Indioceanicola profundi: one gene and its partner. The protein of the gene in region 2 interacts with the protein of the main gene of each other region in a pairwise test. Links are inferred from orthologs where the notes say so. Each region holds a gene or a part of one and is shown on either strand. Other genes may lie near its edges.

Region 1 (9,986 bases), 2.2 Mb from region 2 along the record:
TCCTTGCGTCCAGCGAGCGGCTGATCGGCCACACGGCGGAGCTGGATGTGGAGACGGTGGACACGCCTTATATCCGGGCCGTCCAGGATGCGGCGGCCAAGGCCACCGCGGCCTTCGAGCAGGCGGTGGCGGACGGCAGGCTGACCGTCGCCGACCTGTTCGACGAGAATTACCAGCCGGTTTCCGGCACCTGCCCGGTGCAGCACCTGACCCGCTTCACCGAGCTGACCGACCGCGTCCTGCCCGACATCCAGGAGCCGGTTCTGACGCTGTCCGACCGGGTGGTGTTCTGCGCCGCACTGGACCGCAACGGCTATCTGCCCACCCATAACCGGAAGTTCAGCCAGCCCCAGCGGCCGGGGGACACAGCCTGGAACACGGCCAACTGCCGCAACCGCCGCATCTTCAACGACCGCGTCGGGCTTGCCGCGGGCCGCAACACCCGCCCCTTCCTGCTGCAAGCCTACCGTCGCGACATGGGCGGGGGACAGTACACCCTGATGAAGGACGTCTCCGCCCCCATCACCATCCGCGGCCGCCACTGGGGGGCGGTAAGAATCGGGTACCGGGTGTAGTCGAAGGTCGTTTCATCGACCACGGGCAGCGGGGTCAGCGTTCATCCCGAATATCAGGCTCTGCCCTCCCGGTGGAGAGAGTTGGTCTCGGGTTTAGGCAAGGATGAATGGGATGGCGCGCCGGACCGGCGGAGCCGATCCTGGATCACCTTCACGCACCGGCGGATGAGGTGTTCTCCCTCATCCTATCCATCCCATTCATCCTTGCCTGATTCCAGACCGCCTGCCGGAACTGGCGCGGACAGGGTCGAATGGATGGGCCGGTGATATCTCGAAAGATGAAAATGATGAAGAGGATGAAAACGATGGTGCGGGGCTATTCGGCTTCCGCCTCAGCTCCTGCCCGGTCTTTAGAACTGCCTGCGGCGCTCCCGGTCCATCATCTTCATCCTTCCAATCCTTTTCATCATTCATGATGTCGCGGACCCCGACGCCGAAGCGCGGTGAGCTTCCCTGTCGGCCACGCTCCGCGTGACCGACCTACTTCGGACTCGTAGGTCGCAAGGAGGCCGGATTGCGACATGGCAGGGCGGGGGAGACGTCGCAATCCGCTGCGCTCCTTGCGACCTACGTCCTGCGCGCGGCTCAAAGGCGGCTCAGCAGTTCCGCCTTCTTCGCCGTGAACTCCTCCTCCGTCAGCACGCCCTTGCGATGCAGCTCGGCAAGGCGCTCCAGCGTTCCCAGCACGTCATCGGAAGCCGGGGCGGGTGTGGGGCGGATGGGGGCGGCTTCGGGCGGCGGGGCTGCGGGCGGAACCGTCCATGCAGGAGCCTCGGCGGACATCTCCGCCGGCGATGCCTGTCCGCCCGCCCCCACTTGGGGCAGGCTGTCCAGGCGCACGAGCCCGTACTGGCTGGTGAAGGTCAGGGACTGGTCGCCGCCCTGCTGCTGGGACACGCCGCCGATCAGGTGGTCGCCGGTGTCGTACAGCGTCACACGCCCGCCGATCTCCACCGCCAAGCGCCGCGCCGCCGGGAAGACCGCGTAGCGGAGATCGTTCTGGGACCCGGCGGAGGAGGGCTGGCCCAACTCCTCCGGCCACCAGTTCCCGGAGAAGGAGGATGCGCCCCCGGGCACGAACAGGCTGACGCCGGCCAAGCCCGAGGATTGCTGCTGCGATTGCATGGGTGCGGCCGCCATCAGGGAGGGCTGGGCGCGGAGCAGGCCCGACAGTTCGGTGCAGATCGCGTCCACCCTGGCCTTGAGGCCATGGTTGAACATGTCGCCCACCATGGTCATGCCGCCCTGCGACCACTGCCCCATGCCGCCCAGCTCGGGATGGCTGAACTGGGCCATCGTGCCATGCCCGGCCATCAGCGCCCGGAGCAGCGTCAGGACCGCATCCGTGCTGATCCCGTGCCGCTGGGCGATGCCCGCGACGGCCTGCTGCCCCTCCGGGGTGAGTTCATGCATGGGGCCTGTCCTTGGGATCGAGGTTTCCGCCGCACGGCATCTGCCGGGACGCAGTGCCGGAACGCCCCATGGCCGGCCCGGTTCCATGCGCGGCCGCAACTCCCCGGAAACGGAAACGCCCCCGCCGGTTTCCCGGCGGGGGCGCTCGCGTCAGGGCCGGATCGGCCCCCGGATCACACCTCAAGCAGCATGCGCTCGGGGTTCTCGATGCACTCCTTCACGCGCACCAGGAAGGTCACGGCCTCGCGGCCGTCGATGATGCGGTGGTCGTAGGAGAGGGCGAGATACATCATCGGACGGATCTCGACCTTGCCGTTGATGGCGACCGGCCGCTCCATCGTCTTGTGCATGCCGAGGATGCCCGACTGCGGCGGGTTCAGGATCGGCGTGGACATCAGCGAGCCGTAGACGCCGCCGTTGGAGATGGTGAAGGTGCCGCCCGACAGCTCTTCCATGGAGAGCTTGCCGTCGCGGGCCTTCTTGCCGAGATTGCCGATGGTCTGCTCCACCCCGGCGAAGCTCAGCTTGTCGGCGTCGCGCACCACCGGAACCACCAGGCCCTGCGGCGTGCCGACGGCGACGCCGATGTCATAGTAGTTCTTGTAGACCAGATCGGTGCCGTCGATCTCCGCATTGACCGCCGGCAGCTCCTTCAGGGCCGTGATGCAGGCCTTCACGAAGAAGGACATGAAGCCCAGCTTCACGCCGTGCTTCTTCTCGAACTGGTCCTTCAGGCCGTTGCGCAGCGCCATCACGTTGGTCATGTCCACCTCGTTGAAGGTGGTCAGCATGGCCGCAGTGTTCTGGGCTTCCTTCAGGCGCTCGGCGATGCGCTGGCGCAGGCGGGTCATGCGGACCCGCTCCTCCTGGTCGGCGCGCGGGCGCGGGCCGGAGGGCTGGGCCGGCCTCGCGGCCGGGACCGGCGCGGCGGCGCGGCGCGGGGTCTCCAGATGCTGGATCACGTCGCCCTTGGTGACGCGGCCGTCCTTGCCAGTGCCGGCGATGGACCCGGCGTCGACCCCGGCATCGGCCGCCATCTTGCGGGCGGCCGGCATCACGCCCGCACCTGGGGTGGGGGCGGCGGCGGCCGGAGCGGGCTGGGGAGCCGGGGCCGCGGCCGGCTGCGGGGCCGGGGCGGCAGGCTTCGGCGCGGGGGCCGCGGCGCCCTCGGAGATCAGGCCCAGCACGGCATCGACGCCGACATTGGAGCCTTCCTCTGCCGTGATTTCGGCCAGGGTGCCGGCGGCGGGCGAGTTCACTTCCAGCGTGACCTTGTCGGTCTCCAGCTCGAGCAGCGGCTCATCGGCCTGGACCGCTTCGCCGACCTTCTTCATCCAGCGGGCGACGGTGGCTTCCGTCACCGACTCGCCGAGCGTTGGGACCTTGATTTCCGTCGCCATGGGATCGGGCCTTCGTCTCGTTATAGGGCTTCGTTTCGCTTATGAGGCTTTGATTCTTGTACCGGCGTCAGATGCTGAGCGCGTCGTCCAGCAGCTTCGCCTGCTCCTGGTTGTGCCGCTTCAGCAGGCCGGTGGCCGGCGAGGCGGAGGCGGCGCGCCCGGCATATTTCGGCCGGCCGGCCTTGTGGCCGATCTCGCTCAGCACGCCCTCGATCCGGCGGTCGACGAAGTTCCAGGCGCCCATGTTCTCGGGCTCCTCCTGGCACCAGACCACGTCGGCGTTGGGGTACTTGGCCAGCTCCTGGATGAGCGCGCTGGACGGGAACGGATAGAGCTGCTCCAGCCGCAGGATGGCGACATCCTTCTGGCCCCGGCTGTCCCGCTCCGCCGCGAGGTCGTAATAGACCTTGCCGGAGCAGAGCACGACGCGGCGGACCTGCTCGTTCGGCAGCATGTCCACGCCATCCTCGTAGAGGACGCGGTGGAAGGTCTGGCCGTTGGTGAACATGTCCAGGTTGGAGACGCAGGCCTTGTGGCGCAGCAGCGACTTCGGCGTGAACACCACCAGCGGCTTGCGGAAGTCGCGGCGGACCTGCCGGCGCAGGGCGTGGAAATAGTTGGCCGGGGTGGTGCAGTTCACGATCTGCCAGTTGTCATCGCCCGACATCTGCAGGAACCGCTCCATGCGGGCGGAGGAGTGCTCCGGACCCTGGCCCTCATAGCCGTGGGGCAGCAGCATCACCAGACCCGACATGCGCAGCCACTTGGACTCGCCGGAGCTGATGAACTGGTCGATGATCACCTGCGCGCCGTTGGCGAAGTCGCCGAACTGCGCCTCCCAGATCACCAGCGCATGCGGCTCGGCCAGGGAGTAGCCGTACTCGAAGCCCAGCACGCCGGCTTCCGACAGCGGGCTGTCATGGACGTCGTAGGTGGCCTGGTTCGGGCGGATATAGTTCAGCGGGATGTACTTCTCCTCCGTCTCCTGGTCGATCAGGACGGAGTGGCGCTGGGAGAAGGTGCCGCGGCCGACATCCTGGCCGGACAGGCGGACGGTGACGCCCTCCACCAGCAGGGTGCCGAAGGCCAGCGCCTCGGCCGTGGCCCAGTCGATGCCCTGGCCGGTGGCGAACATCTCCTGCTTGGCCTTGAGCTGGCGGGTGATCTTGGAATTGACCTTCACGCCGTCCGGCACGCGGGAAATGGCCTCCCCGACCTCCTTCAGCACGTCCTCCGGCACGGAGGTGACGCCGCGGCGGTCGTCCGGGGTGGCCGTCTTCAGCCCCTGCCACTTGCCTTCCAGCCAGTCGGCCTTGTTGGGCTTGTAGGAGGGGGCGACCTCGAACTCCTTCTCCAGCGCCTGATGGAATTCGGCGGCCATGGCGTCCGCCTCCTCGGCCGTCACGACGCCCTCGCCGATCAACTGCCGGGCATAGACGTCGCGGGTGGTCGGCTGGTTGCGGATGGCCTTGTACATCAACGGCTGGGTGAAGCCGGGCTCGTCGCCCTCGTTGTGACCCTGGCGGCGGTAGCAGACGATGTCCACCACCACATCCTTCAGGAACTTCTGCCGGAACTCGATGGCGATCCGGGAGACGTGGACCACCGCCTCCGGATCGTCGCCATTGACGTGGAAGATCGGCGCCTGGATGGACTTTGCCACTTCCGTCGGGTACGGGCCGGAGCGGCTGTACTGCGGGGCGGTGGTGAAGCCGATCTGGTTGTTGATGATGAAGTGGATGATGCCGCCGGTGCGGTAGCCCTTCAGTTCGGAAAGCAGCAGCGTCTCCGGCACCAGCCCCTGGCCGGCGAAGGCGGCGTCGCCATGCAGCAGCACGCCCAGCACTTCCTGGCGGCTCTCATCCGTCGGCGGGGTCTGGCCGCCGCGCTGGCACTGCTTGGCGCGCACACGGCCGCAGACCACCGGGTTCACGGCTTCCAGGTGCGACGGGTTCGGCGACAGCGACAGGTGGATGACGTTGCCGTCGAAATCCCGGTCGGACGAGGTGCCGAGATGGTACTTCACGTCGCCGGAGCCCTGCACATCCTCCGGATGGGCGGCATTGCCCTGGAACTCGGAGAAGACGGCCTTGAAGGGCTTGCCCATCACATTGGTCAGCACGTTCAGGCGGCCGCGGTGGGCCATGCCCAACACGATCTCCTTCAGGCCCATTTGGCCGCCACGCTTCATCACCTGCTCGATGGCGGGGACCAGAACCTCGCCGCCCTCAAGCCCGAAGCGCTTGGTGCCGGTGTACTTCAACTGCAGGAACTTCTCGAAGCCCTCCGCCGCGGTGATGCGCTGCAGGATGGCCTTCTTGCCGTTCTGGGTGAAGTCCGTCTGGTTGCGGATGCCTTCGATTCGCTCCTGGATCCAGGCCTTCTGCTCCGGGTCCTGGATGTGCATGAACTCCACGCCGATATGGCCGCAGTAGGTCTTCTGCACCGCCTCCACGATCTGGCGCAGCGTGGCCGTCTCCATCCCCAGCACATTGTTGATGAAGATCGGGCGATCCAGGTCGGCGTCGGTGAAGCCGTAGGAGCGGTAGTCCAGCTCCGGATGTTCCGCCCGCTTCTCCAGCCCCAGCGGGTCCAGCTTGGCCTGGAGATGGCCGCGGACACGGTAGGCGCGGATCATCATCAGGGCGCGGATGCTGTCCAGGGTCGCCTGGCGCACCTGCTCGGCCGTGAGGCCGCCGGCGACTGCGGCGGGGGCAGCTTCCTTGCCGCCCTTCTTGTCCTTCGCCGGCGGAGCGGCATCGGGGTCCGGCGCGCCGATCACCGCGGCGGCGGACCTGGACCAGGACGCACCCTGGAGTTCCGCCAGGATTTCCCGCGCATCGTCGCCGAGCTGGGCGAAGAAGCCCTGCCAGCTCAGGTCCACGCTGTTCGGGTCCTGCTGGTAGCGCGCGTAGAGTTCCGCGATGAAGGTGGCGTTGGCGCCGAAAAGGAAGGATGTCTGCTCGGAGGGGGCGAAGTCGAGAGGGGCCATCTGGGGTTCCGCTGGGGTTTGCCCATCCATGCGGTCGGGCTTAACGGGTTGGGCCGGCTTGAAAACGGGTGAGGTTTTACGTCAAGGGCCGGGTGCCTTCAATATGCAGTGCCGCGGTATCAGCTTCCTACGGCGCGCGAGGCTTGACGGGAGACAGGTTTCCCGCATGCGCTGACAGGCGTCCCAGGAGGCCAAGGTGCGGTCGGGTCAGAGATAGTCCTTCCGACGCCCCGAATCCACCCTCCCCGCGCAAAAGCCAACCTCTTTTTCGGCGGTGCGAAAGGATTGATTCCATTGGCAGATGAATTGCCCTGTGCCGCGGGCTTTGCCAGAGTGGCGTGATCCGCCCCTTGATGGACCTGCCGATGCGCCGCCTCGCCCCCGCCCTGCTCGCCACTCTGCTGCCCCTCGCCGCCCATGCGGAGGAGGCTCCGAAGACCGTTTCCAGCGTGCTCGCCACCACCACCGGGGCCGACTGGCGCGGGCTGGAGCCGGAGAACACGTTGGTGATGGAGCTGCCGTCCGGCCGGGTGGTGATCGAGCTGGCGCCCGCCTTCGCCCCGCTGCATGCACGGAACATTCGCGCTCTGGCGCGGGAGGGCTATTTCGACGGGCTTGCCATCGTCAGGGTCCAGGACAACTATGTCACCCAGTGGGGCGACCCGAAGGAGGGGGAGCCGGACGCGCGGCCGATCCGCACCGCCGAATCCGCCCTGCCGCCCGAATTCCTCGTCAAGGACGCCGCGGCCCTTCCCTTCGCTGCCATTCCCGGCCCCGACGCCTATGCGCCGGAGGTCGGATTCGTGGACGGTTTCCCTGCCGCCCGAGACCCGAAGACGGGGGAGGCATGGCTGGCCCATTGCTACGGCATGGTGGGCGTGTCCCGCGACGGGCCGGAATCGGGCAGCGGCGCCGGCCTCTACGCCGTGATCGGCCATGCGCCGCGGCATCTGGACCGCAACATCACCGTGGCCGGCCGGGTGGTGCAGGGGATGGAGCATCTCTCCGCCCTGCCCCGCGGCACCGGCCCGCTCGGCTTCTATGAGACGGCGGAGCAGCGGACGCCCATCGCCACGGTCAAGCTCGCCGTCGACCTGCCGGAGGCGGAGCGGCCGAAATTCCAGGTGCTGAAGACCAGCACGCCGGCCTGGGCCGATTATGTGGAAGCGCGGCGCAACCGCCGTGACGGCTGGTTCGTGGAGCCGCAGAACGCCTCCGACCTCTGTAACACGCTGCCGCCGGTGCGTCCGCCCCCTGCCGGGTGAGGCATCCGCCACCCGTTTGCGCCGCACCACGGGCTGTTCATAAACGGCGCTTTGCCCGATCATGCGCCCCAACGAGAACCAAGGAGAGGAAACCATGTCCCAGTTCAAGGCTCTGCTGGTGTCCAAGCGCGAGGAAGGCGGACAGACCGCCGAGATCGTGGAGCTGTCCGACTCGGACCTGATGGAGGGGGACGTCACCGTCGCGGTGGAATGGTCCACGGTGAACTACAAGGACGGGCTGGCCGTGACCGGCAAGGCCCCGGTGGTGCGCCGCTGGCCGATGGTCCCCGGCATCGACTTCGCCGGCCGGGTCGAAAGCTCCACCCATCCCGACTGGAAGGCGGGCGACAACGTCATCCTGAACGGCTGGGGCGTGGGTGAGACGCATTGGGGCGGCTATGGCGGCAAGGCGCGGGTCAAGGGCGACTGGCTGGTGCCGCTGCCCGACGGCATGACGTCGCAGCAGGCCATGGCCATCGGCACCGCCGGCTATACCGCCATGCTGTGCGTCATGGCGCTGGAGCAGCACGGGCTGAAGCCCGGCGCCGGCGACATCCTGGTGACCGGGGCGGCCGGCGGTGTCGGCAGCGTGGCGGTGGCCCTGCTGGCCGGCCTCGGCTACCGGGTCCTGGCCTCCACCGGCCGCCCGCAGGAGGCGGATTACCTGAAGAGCCTGGGCGCCGCCGACATCATCGACCGCAGCGAGCTGTCCGGCCCCGGCAAGCCGCTGGCGAAGGAGCGCTGGGCCGGCGCTGTCGACAGCGTCGGCAGCCACACGCTGGCCAACGCCCTGGCCCAGACCCGCTATGGCGGCGTCGTCGCGGCCTGCGGTCTGGCGCAGGGCATGGACCTTCCGGCCAGCGTGGCCCCCTTCATCCTGCGCGGCGTGACCCTGGCCGGAATCGACAGCGTCATGGCCCCGCAGGCCAAGCGCCGCGAAGCCTGGACCCGTTTGGCCCGCGACCTGGACCATGGCAAGCTCGCCGCCATCACCCAGACCGCCACGCTGGAGGACGTGCCGCGCCTTGCCAGCGAAATTCTGGCCGGTCAGGTCCGCGGCCGCGTCACGGTCAAGGTGGGCTGATGCCGCCGTAGGTCGCAAGGAGCGCAGCGGATTGCGACGGTTCCGGCGATTGCCCGGCGCCAACGTCGCAATCCGGCCTCCTTGCGACCTACGAGTCCGGAGTAGGTCGGTCACGCGGAGCGTGGCCGACAGGACTATCGCCGCTTCGGCGTCGGGGCTGGTGACAGCTTGAATGATGAAAAGGATGGGAAGGATGAAGATGATGGACCGGGCGCGCCGCAGGCAGTGATCAAGACCGGGCAGGAGCTGAGGCGGAAGCCGAATAGCCCCGCACCATCGTTTTCATCCTCTTCATCATTTTCATCTTTCGAGATGTCACCGGCCCATCCATTCGACCCTGTCCGCGCCAGTTCCGGCAGGCGGTCTGGAATCAGGCAAGGATGAATGGGATGGATAGGATGAGGGAGAACACCTCATCCGCCGGTGCGTGAAGGTGATCCAGGATCGGCTCCGCCGGTCCGGCGCGCCATCCCATTCATCCTATTCACCCTTGCCCATACCCTGAACCGCCCCTTCCCACGGGAAGGACAGAGTCGAATGGCCCGGAACACAGGCGAAGGCCGTCGGCCACGCTCTGCGTGACCGACCTACGCATTAGCGTGATCGCTGGCAATCCTTACAGGCGCGCCAGACGCTCGATCAGCAGGTCCCAGAAGCCGGCCTCGTCGGCCTTGGTCATGTAGACGGCGTTCTTGGGGCGGCCGGTCTTGGCGAAGTGGTCCACCACGGTCTGGCCGATGGTGAGCGGGCTCTGCACCTCGATCTCCACATTCACCTTCTTGCCGGTGAAGAGGTCCGGCTTCAGCAGCCAGGCGATGGTGCAGGGGTCGTGCAGGGGACCGCCATCGGTGCCGTACTTCTTCTGGTCGTACTGGCGGTAATAATCCAGCATCTGGATCGTGGCCTTGGCCACGGGCGTGCCCACCGCTTCCAGCCGGTCCATGTAGCGCTGGGCGGTCAGCACCTGGTGGGTGACGTCCAGCGGGAACATCACGATCTCCGCCCCCGACCGCATCACGATGTCGGCCGCGTGCGGGTCCACATAGATGTTGAACTCCGCCACCGGGGTGGAGTTGCCGCCTTCCGTCTGGGCGCCGCCCATGATGACGATCTGCTTCACCCGGGCGGCCAGCCGCGGCTCCTTCATCAGGGCGCGGGCGATGTTGGTCAGCGGGCCGACGGGGACCAGCGTGACCGTGCCGGGCTCGTGCGCCATCACCGTTTCCACGATCCAGTCCACCGCATGCTGCGGCTGCA
Region 2 (9,392 bases):
GGACTCGGCGGTTTCGGCGCCCTTTTCGACCTCCGCGCTGCCGGGTTTCAGGACCCTCTTCTGGTCTCCACCACCGACGGCGTCGGCACCAAGCTGAAGGTCGCCATCGAGGCCGGAAAGCACGATACGGTGGGAATCGACCTGGTTGCCATGTGCGTCAACGACCTTGTCGTGCAAGGGGCGGAACCGCTGCTTTTCCTGGACTATTTCGCGACGGGCAAGCTGGACGTCGCCGCAGGCCGGGCCATCGTCTCCGGCATCGCCGAGGGGTGCCGTCAGGCCGGCTGCGCCCTCGTCGGCGGTGAGACGGCGGAAATGCCCGGCATGTACGCCGAGGGTGATTACGACCTCGCCGGCTTCTCCGTCGGTGCGGTGGAACGCAGCCGGGTCCTGACCGGCGTCGGCGTGGCGGAAGGGGACGTCGTGCTGGGTCTCGCCAGCTCCGGCGTCCACTCGAACGGCTACAGTCTGGTCCGCAAGCTGGTGGAAGTTTCGGGCCTGACCTACGGCGACCAGTGCCCGTGGGACTCGGGCCGCACGCTTGGCGAGGCCTTGCTCACCCCGACCCGGATTTATGTGAAGCCGGTGTTGGCCGCCGTAAAGGCTGGCACGGTGAAGGCCCTTGCCCACATCACCGGCGGCGGGCTGATCGAGAATATCCCGCGCGTCCTGCCGGACGGCACCGGCGTAGAGCTGGATGCCGCCGCCTGGACCCTGCCCCCGGTTTTTCGCTGGCTGATGCGGACGGGCGACATCGCCCCGCATGAGATGGCACGCACCTTCAACTGCGGTATCGGCATGGTCGTGGTCTGCCCCGCCGACCGGGCCGAGGAGGCGGCGAAAATCCTGGCCGATTCCGGTGAGACAGTGACCCGCATCGGAAAGGTCGCCGCCAGCGCCGATGGTCAGGAGCGTGTTCGGATTGCAGGGCTGGACGGATGGCGCGGCTGAAGCTCGGGGTTCTGATCTCGGGGCGCGGATCGAATCTCCAGGCCCTGATCGACGCAGCCGCCGATCCCGCTTTTCCCGCCGAAATCGCGCTGGTTCTTTCCAATAAGGCGGATGCGCTGGGACTGGAACGGGCGCGCAAAGCCGGCATCGCCACTGCGATCGTGTCCCACCGCGGCTTTGCCGACAAGCCGACCTTTGAGCAGGCGATGACGGAAGCCCTGGAAACGGCGGGGGTGGAGCTTGTCTGCTTGGCCGGCTTCATGCGCCTGCTGTCGCCATGGTTCGTGGAACATTGGCATGACCGGCTGATCAACATCCACCCGTCGCTGCTGCCCGCCTTCCCCGGCCTGGATACTCATCGCCGCGCCCTGGAGACAGGCGTGCGCTTCCATGGCTGCACCGTGCACTATGTTCGTGCGGCCATGGATAACGGCCCGATCATTGGCCAGGCGGCGGTGCCGATCCTGCCCGGCGATACGGAGGATGCGCTGGCGGACAGGGTACTGACCCAGGAGCACCGGCTTTATCCGCTTGCGGTCAAGCTGATCGCGGAGGGCCGGGTGCGGGTCGTGGACGAGCGGGCGGAGATCACGGGCCAGCCTACCGCGCCCGAACCGGTCCTGAACCCGCCGGGTTGAGGGATCGCCGGACCTGCGGCAACGGTTCCTGCGCCGAAACGCACATCCGACTTGTCAGCAGCACAGGGACTGCTTAAACCCTGGGCAAAGGGTACGGCATCAATCCAGGGGTAAGAGACATGGCCGGTCACGACAACACCGTCGTCAACGATGCGCTCGTTCGCGAGCATGCGGCGAACTGGGCGGGCTTCACCCGCTTCGTCACCATGGGAATCATCAGCGTCATCCTGATCCTGCTGATGTTCCTGCTGCACTTCTTCGTGGGCTGGGGCTACGCCGTCGTCTTCATGATCCTCGGCCATATCGCTCTCGCCATCGCTGCGATGCTGGGCAAGGTCTGACGCGCCGGCCGCGGACAGGATTTCCAGGGCCGCCGGAGCGATCCGGCGGCCCTTTGTCTTGCCCGCGCCCCACTGAAGCTGGATACGAAAAAGGCCGCCGGATCGCTCCGGCGGCCTTTCCGTCCTAACCGGACCGGGCTGCAATCAGCCGACGATCTCGATCTCGCTGAAGAAGAAGGCGACCTCACGGTTCGCGTTCTCCAGGCTGTCGGAGCCGTGAACCGAGTTCGCCTCGATGCTCTCGGCGAAATCCTTGCGGATGGTGCCCGGGGCGGCATTGGCCGGGTTGGTGGCGCCCATGATCTCGCGATTCTTCGCGACGGCGTTCTCACCCTCCAGCACCTGCACGACGACCGGGCCGGAGATCATGAAGGACACCAGCTCGCCGTAGAACGGGCGCTCGGCATGCACCTCATAGAACTTCTCGGCCTGCTCCTTCGTCAGGCGGACGCGCTTCTGCGCGACGATGCGCAGACCGGCATCCTCGAAGCGGGCGTTGATCTTGCCGGTGAGGTTGCGGCGGGTCGCGTCGGGCTTGACGATCGAGAGCGTCCGTTCGACGGCCATGTCTATTCTCCTGGATACCTGGAAATTTGCGCGAGCTTATAGCGGCGGGCGTGCCGGCGGGCAACGGCCTTTTTACGCCATGAGGATGAGTGGCAGCGTTGCGCCGGTCGCACTGCGCGTAGCGACAGGCCGCCAAGGTTGTCCCCCGCCCCTGGCATGGGGGGCAAGCGGGCCCATATGAGGGGCGGGCTTTGGCCCGACCAAAACCCATGCTATGACGCGCCTATGCTGCTGATCAACGATCTTACATACCGCGTGGCCGGGCGCGTGCTGCTGGACCAGGCGACCGTGACCATCCCTGACGGGCACCGCGTCGCCATCGTCGGCCGCAACGGTACCGGCAAGTCCACCCTGCTGAAGCTGATCGCGGGGGAGCTTCAGCCCGATGCCGGCGACATCCGCCTGAACAGCGGCGCCCGTATGGGTTGGGTCCGGCAGGAAGCGCCGAGCGACAGCCGCTCCCTGATCGAGACCGTGCTGGCCGCGGACACGGAACGGGCAAGCCTGCTGGCAGAGGCGGAGACGGCCACCGACCCGTCCCGCATTGCCGACATCCACGCCCGTCTGGTGGACATCGAGGCGCATTCGGCGGAAAGCCGGGCCGCCCGCATCCTGTCCGGCCTGGGGTTCGACGCCGAGGCTCAGCAACGCCCCTGCAGCGACTTCTCCGGCGGCTGGCGCATGCGTGTCGCCCTGGCAGCGGTGCTCTTTACCGAACCCGACCTGCTGCTGCTGGACGAGCCGACCAACCACCTGGACCTGGAGGCGACGCTCTGGCTGGAGGATTATCTGCGCGCCTATCCGCGCACGGTGATCATCGTCAGCCACGACAAGGACCTGCTGAACAAGGTGCCGACCACCATCGTGCATCTGGACCGGCTGAAGCTCACCTCCTACACCGGCAATTACGACACCTTCGCCAAGACGCGCGCCATGCAGATGGAGCTGCTGAAAGCGCAGGCGGCAAAGCAGGACATGCAGCGCAAGCACCTGCAGAGCTTCGTGGACCGGTTCCGCGCCAAGGCCACCAAGGCCCGGCAGGCGCAGAGTCGCATCAAGGCCATCGAGCGGCTGGGGCCCCGCATCCAGGTGCTGGAGGACGAGACCACCAGCTTCGACTTCCCCTCCCCCGACGAGCTGGCGCCGCCGCTGATCGCGCTGGACGGCGTCACCATCGGCTATGGCGAGAAGGCGGTGCTGCGGGATGTGGGCTTGCGCATCGATGCCGACGATCGCATCGCGCTGCTGGGCGCCAACGGCAACGGCAAGTCGACGCTGGTGAAGCTGCTGGCCGGCAAGCTGAAGGCCATGGCGGGCGAGGTGAAACGGTCCGGCAAGCTGCGCGTCGGCTACTTCGCACAGCACCAGACGGATGAGCTGAACCTGGACTGGACGCCGGTGCAGCAGCTCGCCACCATCATGCCGCAGGCGAACGAAACCCAGCTCCGCAGTCATCTCGGCCGCTTTGGCCTTGGCCAGCAGAAGGCGGAGACGAAGATCGGCAGCCTGTCGGGCGGCGAGAAGGCAAAGCTGCTTCTCGCCATGATGACCCGCGACGCCCCGCATATCCTGATGCTGGATGAGCCGACCAACCATCTGGACATCGACAGCCGCGATGCGCTGGTTGAGGCGCTGAACAACTATGAGGGCGCGGTCATCGTCATCAGCCACGATCCCAACCTGATCGAGCTGACGGCCGACCGGCTGGTCCTGGTCGCGGATGGCACCGCCAAGCCGTTCGAAGGCGACCTTGAGGAATACAAGAAGCTGCTTCTCGACCGGGCCCGCTCGGCCAACCGGGAGGCGAAGGGCGAGGCCAGATCCAAGGAGCAGCGCAAGGAGGAGCGGCGCGCCGCAGCTGAAATGCGCGCACAGTTGGCCCCGCTGCGCCGGAAGATCGAAGAGGCGGAGAAGAAGCTGGCCAGGCTGACCGCCAAGCGCGGCGAGCTGTCGGCGAAGCTCGCCGATCCCGCGCTTTATTCCGGTCCGGCCGACAAGGTCACCCGGCTGCAGATCGAGCTCGGAACACTGGAAAAGGAAATCGAGGAGGTCGAGTCGCAGTGGCTGGATCTGTCGGAGCAGTTTGAACAGGCAGGTGCGGAGGCGCCCGCCTGACATCCACGCACAAACTCTTCTCGGGGCAGCGTGGAACGTTTCCGGTTCGGCCGGGTTCCTCTGCGCAAGCCTCTCCTCCAGGCCGAATCATTGCGCCGGCCGGATATGCATGCCATTTCTCCTCCACCCGCCCGCTCCATTCCATGTCACGAAAGGGTCGTTTCGCGATGCCGCTGGACCGTGTCGAGGCTAGGTCGGCTACCAAGCCACAGCACCCCGCCCTGTTGTTCCTCCGGCGGTGGCTGGCCAACCCGATAGCGGTGGCGTCGATCACCCCCTCGGGTCCGGCCCTTTCAAATCTGATCTCCAGCTTCGTCCGCCGTGAACAGGATGAAGTGATCGTCGAGTATGGCGGCGGAACCGGGGCGATCACCAAGGCCCTGCTGGATTTCGGCATCCCTCCTTCCCGCCTCTATTCGGTGGAGATGGACAAGGAGCTCGCCACCTATCTCCGCGGCCAGTTCCCGGACATCAATGTGCTCCAGGGCGATGTCCGCAACATCCGCTCCCTCCTGCCGCCGCAGCATATCGGCAAGGTCGGCACCGTGGTGGTCGGCATCCCGATGATCCTGATCCCGCTGGAAGCCCAGCGGCAGATCGTGGATGAGATCTTCAAGATCATGCCGGAAGGCCGCCAGTTCCTGGCGTACACCTACTCCGCCCGCTGCCCGCTGAAGCGCAAGGCGCTCGGCGTGGAGGGCAAGCGCCTGGGCTTCACCATGGCGAATATCCCGCCGGCCAGCGTCTGGGGCTTTACCCGGAAGTAACCGGGAACCGACGACCCTATTTCCGCGGCGCCCTAGCGAGCAGCCTGTCCGTCCAGGCCGGCGGCAGTGCGGCCAGCAGCCAGGTCGCCGCATAGGTCGGCCAGGGAAAAGCGATGCGGGACCGGTCTGCGGCCAATCTGGCGACAATCAGCGCGGCAGCCCTGTCCGCATCCATCAGGAATGGCATGGGGAAGCGGTTCACCGCCGTCATCCTGCTCCTCACGAAGCCGGGACAGATGACGTTCACGGATATGCCCTGCCCCTTCAGGTCCCCGCGCAACGCCTCGCCATAGACCCGCACCGCCGCCTTGGATGCGCAGTAGGCGGGTGCTCCCGGCATTCCCCGGAATCCGGCCAGTGAGGCCATCAGGGCGATCTGCCCGCGCCTGCGCGCCGCCATGCGGGGAATCAGCGGGTGGATGGTGTTCAGAACGCCGTCCAGGTTGGTGGCGAAGATGGCGCGCGCCTGCTCCTCCGTCTCTCCGCCCCTGCCTGTGCCGGCGGAGATGCCTGCATTGGCGATGACCAGATCAATGGGCGCCGTCTCATCCTGCGCCAGCACCCAGGCGGCAAACGCCTCCCGGTCCGTTACAGGCACGGTGCTGGTCTCCACGGCCGCCCCCTTCCCTGTACAGGCTGCTGCGACGGCGGTCAGGCGTTCGGCATCGCGACCGGTCAGAAGCAGCCTGCGTCCCTGACGGGCGTAAGCGAGGGCCAGCGCCTCACCGATGCCGCTGGACGCGCCGGTAATGAGGATGCAGGCGGGATCGCGCATGGATGGGTCCTTCCCGACCAGGGCCGAGTTTCTTGTTGCACAGCGGCATCGGGTCTATAACCCCACTACCGTTCGGCGGATGACCTTCGCCGGATCACCTCGTCCCACAGCATTAGCCGAGTCCGCGGTGCCCGCCAACACATCCCCCCGTTCCGCCAATTCCGCCGGCAGCGCAATCGCCAGCATGACGGGCTTCGCCCGTGCTGACGGCTCTGCCCCCTCCGTCCACTGGACGGTCGAGATCAAGAGCGTGAACGGACGGGCCCTGGATGTGCGCTGCCGGATGCCGCCCGGCTTTGATTCGGTAGAGGGCGCGGCCCGCGCCGAAGTGGGGAAGCTGATCCGCCGCGGTAGCGTAAACATCGCCCTGAACGTCACCCGGACAAGCCAGACGCAGGCCCTGCGCCTGAACCGCGACCTTCTGCGCGACGTGCTGGCCCTGGCTCGTGAGATCGAGGGCGAAGGCGCTGCCCCGCCCCGGCTGGATGCCCTGCTGGCGGTGCGCGGCATCATCGAACCCGAGGAGCAGGCCGAGACGGAGGAAGCGCGCGCGGAGCTGGAAGCCGCCATCGCCGTCACCGTGGGACGCGCGGTCGCCGATCTGGCCGCCGCACGTCTGGCCGAAGGCATGCATCTGCGCGACGTGCTGTTGGCCCACCTGGATCAGATCGCCCGCCTGACCGATGCCGCCGCTGGCACCGCCGCCCTGCAGCCGGAGACGCTGCGGGCCAAGCTGCGCAACCAGCTCGCCGCCTTGACGGAAGCCGTTCCCGCATTGTCGGAGGAGCGGCTGGCCCAGGAGGCCGCCCTGCTGATCGCCAAGGCCGATGTCCGGGAAGAACTGGACCGGCTGCGCGCCCATATCTCCCAGGCAAAGGGGCTGCTGACGGAAGGGGGGGCGGTCGGACGACGGCTGGACTTCCTCTGCCAGGAGTTCAACCGCGAGGCCAATACCCTCTGCTCCAAGTCCGCGGACGTTGAGCTGACCCGCGTCGGGCTGGAGTTGAAAGCCACGATCGAGCAGTTCAGGGAGCAGGTGCAGAACATCGAGTAATTCACTGCCGCGAAAAGAGTTGTTGCCGATTATGCTGACCATGACCCGGACGCCCGACATGACCGACGCCACCGCCACCGCGCCTGAACAGTTCCCGGATGACATCCACCGCCGCGGCCTGATGCTGGTGCTGTCCTCTCCGTCCGGCGCCGGCAAGACCACCATCTCCCGCCGTATGCTGGAGTTGGACGGAAACCTGTCCATGTCAGTGTCGGTCACCACCCGTTCCAAGCGGCCGGGCGAGGTGCATGGGCGCGACTATTTCTTCATCGATCCCACCGAGTTCAACCTGATGGTCAACCGGCGGGAGCTGCTGGAGCATGCCAAGGTGTTCGGCAACTACTATGGCACGCCGAAGAGCGCGGTGGAGAACGCCCTGAAGGCGGGCAAGGACGTGCTGTTCGACATCGACTGGCAGGGCACCCAGCAGCTTTCCGAATCCGCCCGCGACGATCTGGTCAGCATCTTCATCCTGCCGCCGGGCGCCCGCGAGCTGGAGCGCCGCCTGACCACCCGCGCGCAGGACTCGGCGGAGGAGATCGCCCGTCGCATGGCCAAGGCGAATGACGAGATGAGCCACTGGTTCGAGTATGACTATGTCATCGTGAACCGGGATGTGGACCGCTCTGTCGAACAGGTCCGCGCCATCCTGACTGCGGAGCGGCTGAAGCGCCGCCGTCAGGTCGGCTTGGCGGAGTTCGTGCGCGGGCTCCAGTCCGGGCTCTGACACCGGCCACGGCAGGCATGCGGGGTACCGCCGCCCAAGCGGTTGTGCAGCGCGGCGATCCTGGATAGACAGGCGGACGCACTCGACAGATTTCCGTCCGCCATGCCCACCCGCCTCGTCATTTTCGACTTCGACGGAACGCTGGCCGACAGCATTCCCTGGTTCCGCACGGTCCTGAACCAAGTCGCCGTCCGGTTCAACTTCCGCCAACTCGGCCATGAGGAAATGGAGGAGGTCCGGAGGCTGGGAAGCAGGGAAATCCTGGCGCGTGTAAACGTGCCGATGTGGAAGCTGCCCATGATCGCGGCCCACATGCGCCGCCGCATGGCGGAGGAGATCGGCCAGATCCGCCTGTTCCCTGGCGTGGACGACATGTTCCGGCAGCTGCATGCCGATGGAATCCGCATCGCCATCGTGAGTTCCAACAGCGCGTCCAATGTGCGCCGTGTCCTGGGTCCCGAGCTTGTGCCGCTGGTGAGCCACTTCGGCTGCGGCAGCTCCCTGTTCGGCAAGGTGCCGCACATCCGGAAATGTCTGGTTTCAACCGGCATTCCCGCATCCGAGGCACTGTGCGTCGGGGACGAGGTGCGCGACCTGGACGCGGCTCGCAAGGCCGGCGTGGCGGCCGCCGGTGTGACCTGGGGCTACGCCCATCCCAGCACGCTCCAGGCCCATGGCGCTCCGATCCTGTTCACAAATCTGGACGAAATTCCCAGACTGCTGACCAGCGGCGCCGAGGCAGTCCGCTCCGTTTAAGGGAAATTACCGTACGTTGAACGAAGCCGACCCGCGGGCATTCGGCGGCATGGACGTGCGCAGCTAGTCTCCTGTAAGCTTATGCTTGTGCGCGAAAAAATCGCCACAACTCAGAATAAGAATGCTTCAGGGGGCCTACGTGCATCGTGTTTACTTCCGGGCGGGAAGCCTTTTCGCCGCCCTCCTGGTTCTTGCCGCCTGCTCCTCCGAGGATCAGGTCGTTTCCGCTACCGAAGAGGGCGCGGCCCGGATTGTCGCCGGGATCAAGGAGCATATGGACATCTATCTGGCCGACACGCCGGAAGTGGATTTCCAGTGGGTCGGGGAAGTTACCGCCGTTCCGGCAGGGGATCATTACGAAGTGACCCTTCCGGCAGTCGGAGCGGTTATCGATGGGGGCCGATTTGATATCGGTCAGGTAAAGCTGACGGTAATCGCCAATGCCGACGGAACCTACCGGTTCGACGCCAAGCTCCCGCCGGAGATGACCGCCTCCGACTATGACGGAATCGAAATCGCCCGTCTCTCGATCGGCGGTCAATCTCATACCGGACTCTGGCTTCCTGCCTGGTCCACGTCCCTGGACTACAAGTTTGCGTATGACAAGGTCTCCATCGATATCCAGCCGCCCGGCGAGGACAAGGTGCGGATCGATATCGGTCGCCTCGCTGGCGTCTCAAGCACCACGCCGACCAAGGGCG

The links.
Region 1: the proteins of DOL89_RS05230 (region 2) and DOL89_RS16070 interact in binary tests that used the Escherichia coli proteins (3 or more experiments, as listed by UniProt). The link is inferred for Indioceanicola profundi from one-to-one orthologs.

Annotation. Positions count from the first base shown.
Region 1 is NZ_CP030126.1:3,355,628-3,365,613, reverse strand. The notes cover bases 3,256-6,732. They hold DOL89_RS16070 (2-oxoglutarate dehydrogenase E1 component), read right to left. Parts: upstream 6,381-6,732; coding sequence 3,456-6,380; downstream 3,256-3,455. Other genes in these bases: DOL89_RS16065 (peptidylprolyl isomerase), read left to right, coding at 6,719-6,732; odhB (2-oxoglutarate dehydrogenase complex dihydrolipoyllysine-residue succinyltransferase), read right to left, coding at 3,256-3,388. Also shown: DOL89_RS16085 (methyl-accepting chemotaxis protein), read left to right, coding at 1-575; DOL89_RS16080 (SHOCT domain-containing protein), read right to left, coding at 1,161-1,988; more of odhB, read right to left, coding at 2,162-3,255; more of DOL89_RS16065, read left to right, coding at 6,733-7,645; acuI (acrylyl-CoA reductase (NADPH)), read left to right, coding at 7,740-8,729; DOL89_RS16055 (nucleoside hydrolase), read right to left, coding at 9,346-9,986. UniProt on the Escherichia coli protein: E1 component of the 2-oxoglutarate dehydrogenase (OGDH) complex which catalyzes the decarboxylation of 2-oxoglutarate, the first step in the conversion of 2-oxoglutarate to succinyl-CoA and CO(2).
Region 2 is NZ_CP030126.1:1,104,811-1,114,202, reverse strand. The notes cover bases 2,285-5,167. They hold DOL89_RS05230 (ABC-F family ATP-binding cassette domain-containing protein), read left to right. Parts: upstream 2,285-2,722; coding sequence 2,723-4,612; downstream 4,613-5,167. Other genes in these bases: DOL89_RS05225 (class I SAM-dependent methyltransferase), read left to right, coding at 4,780-5,167; ndk (nucleoside-diphosphate kinase), read right to left, coding at 2,285-2,497. Also shown: purM (phosphoribosylformylglycinamidine cyclo-ligase), read left to right, coding at 1-951; purN (phosphoribosylglycinamide formyltransferase), read left to right, coding at 939-1,589; DOL89_RS05240 (hypothetical protein), read left to right, coding at 1,709-1,930; more of ndk, read right to left, coding at 2,075-2,284; more of DOL89_RS05225, read left to right, coding at 5,168-5,379; DOL89_RS05220 (SDR family NAD(P)-dependent oxidoreductase), read right to left, coding at 5,396-6,154; DOL89_RS05215 (YicC/YloC family endoribonuclease), read left to right, coding at 6,339-7,208; gmk (guanylate kinase), read left to right, coding at 7,267-7,935; DOL89_RS05205 (HAD hydrolase-like protein), read left to right, coding at 8,038-8,691; DOL89_RS05200 (hypothetical protein), read left to right, coding at 8,831-9,392. UniProt on the Escherichia coli protein: Genetic data indicate it may be involved in ribosome assembly or function.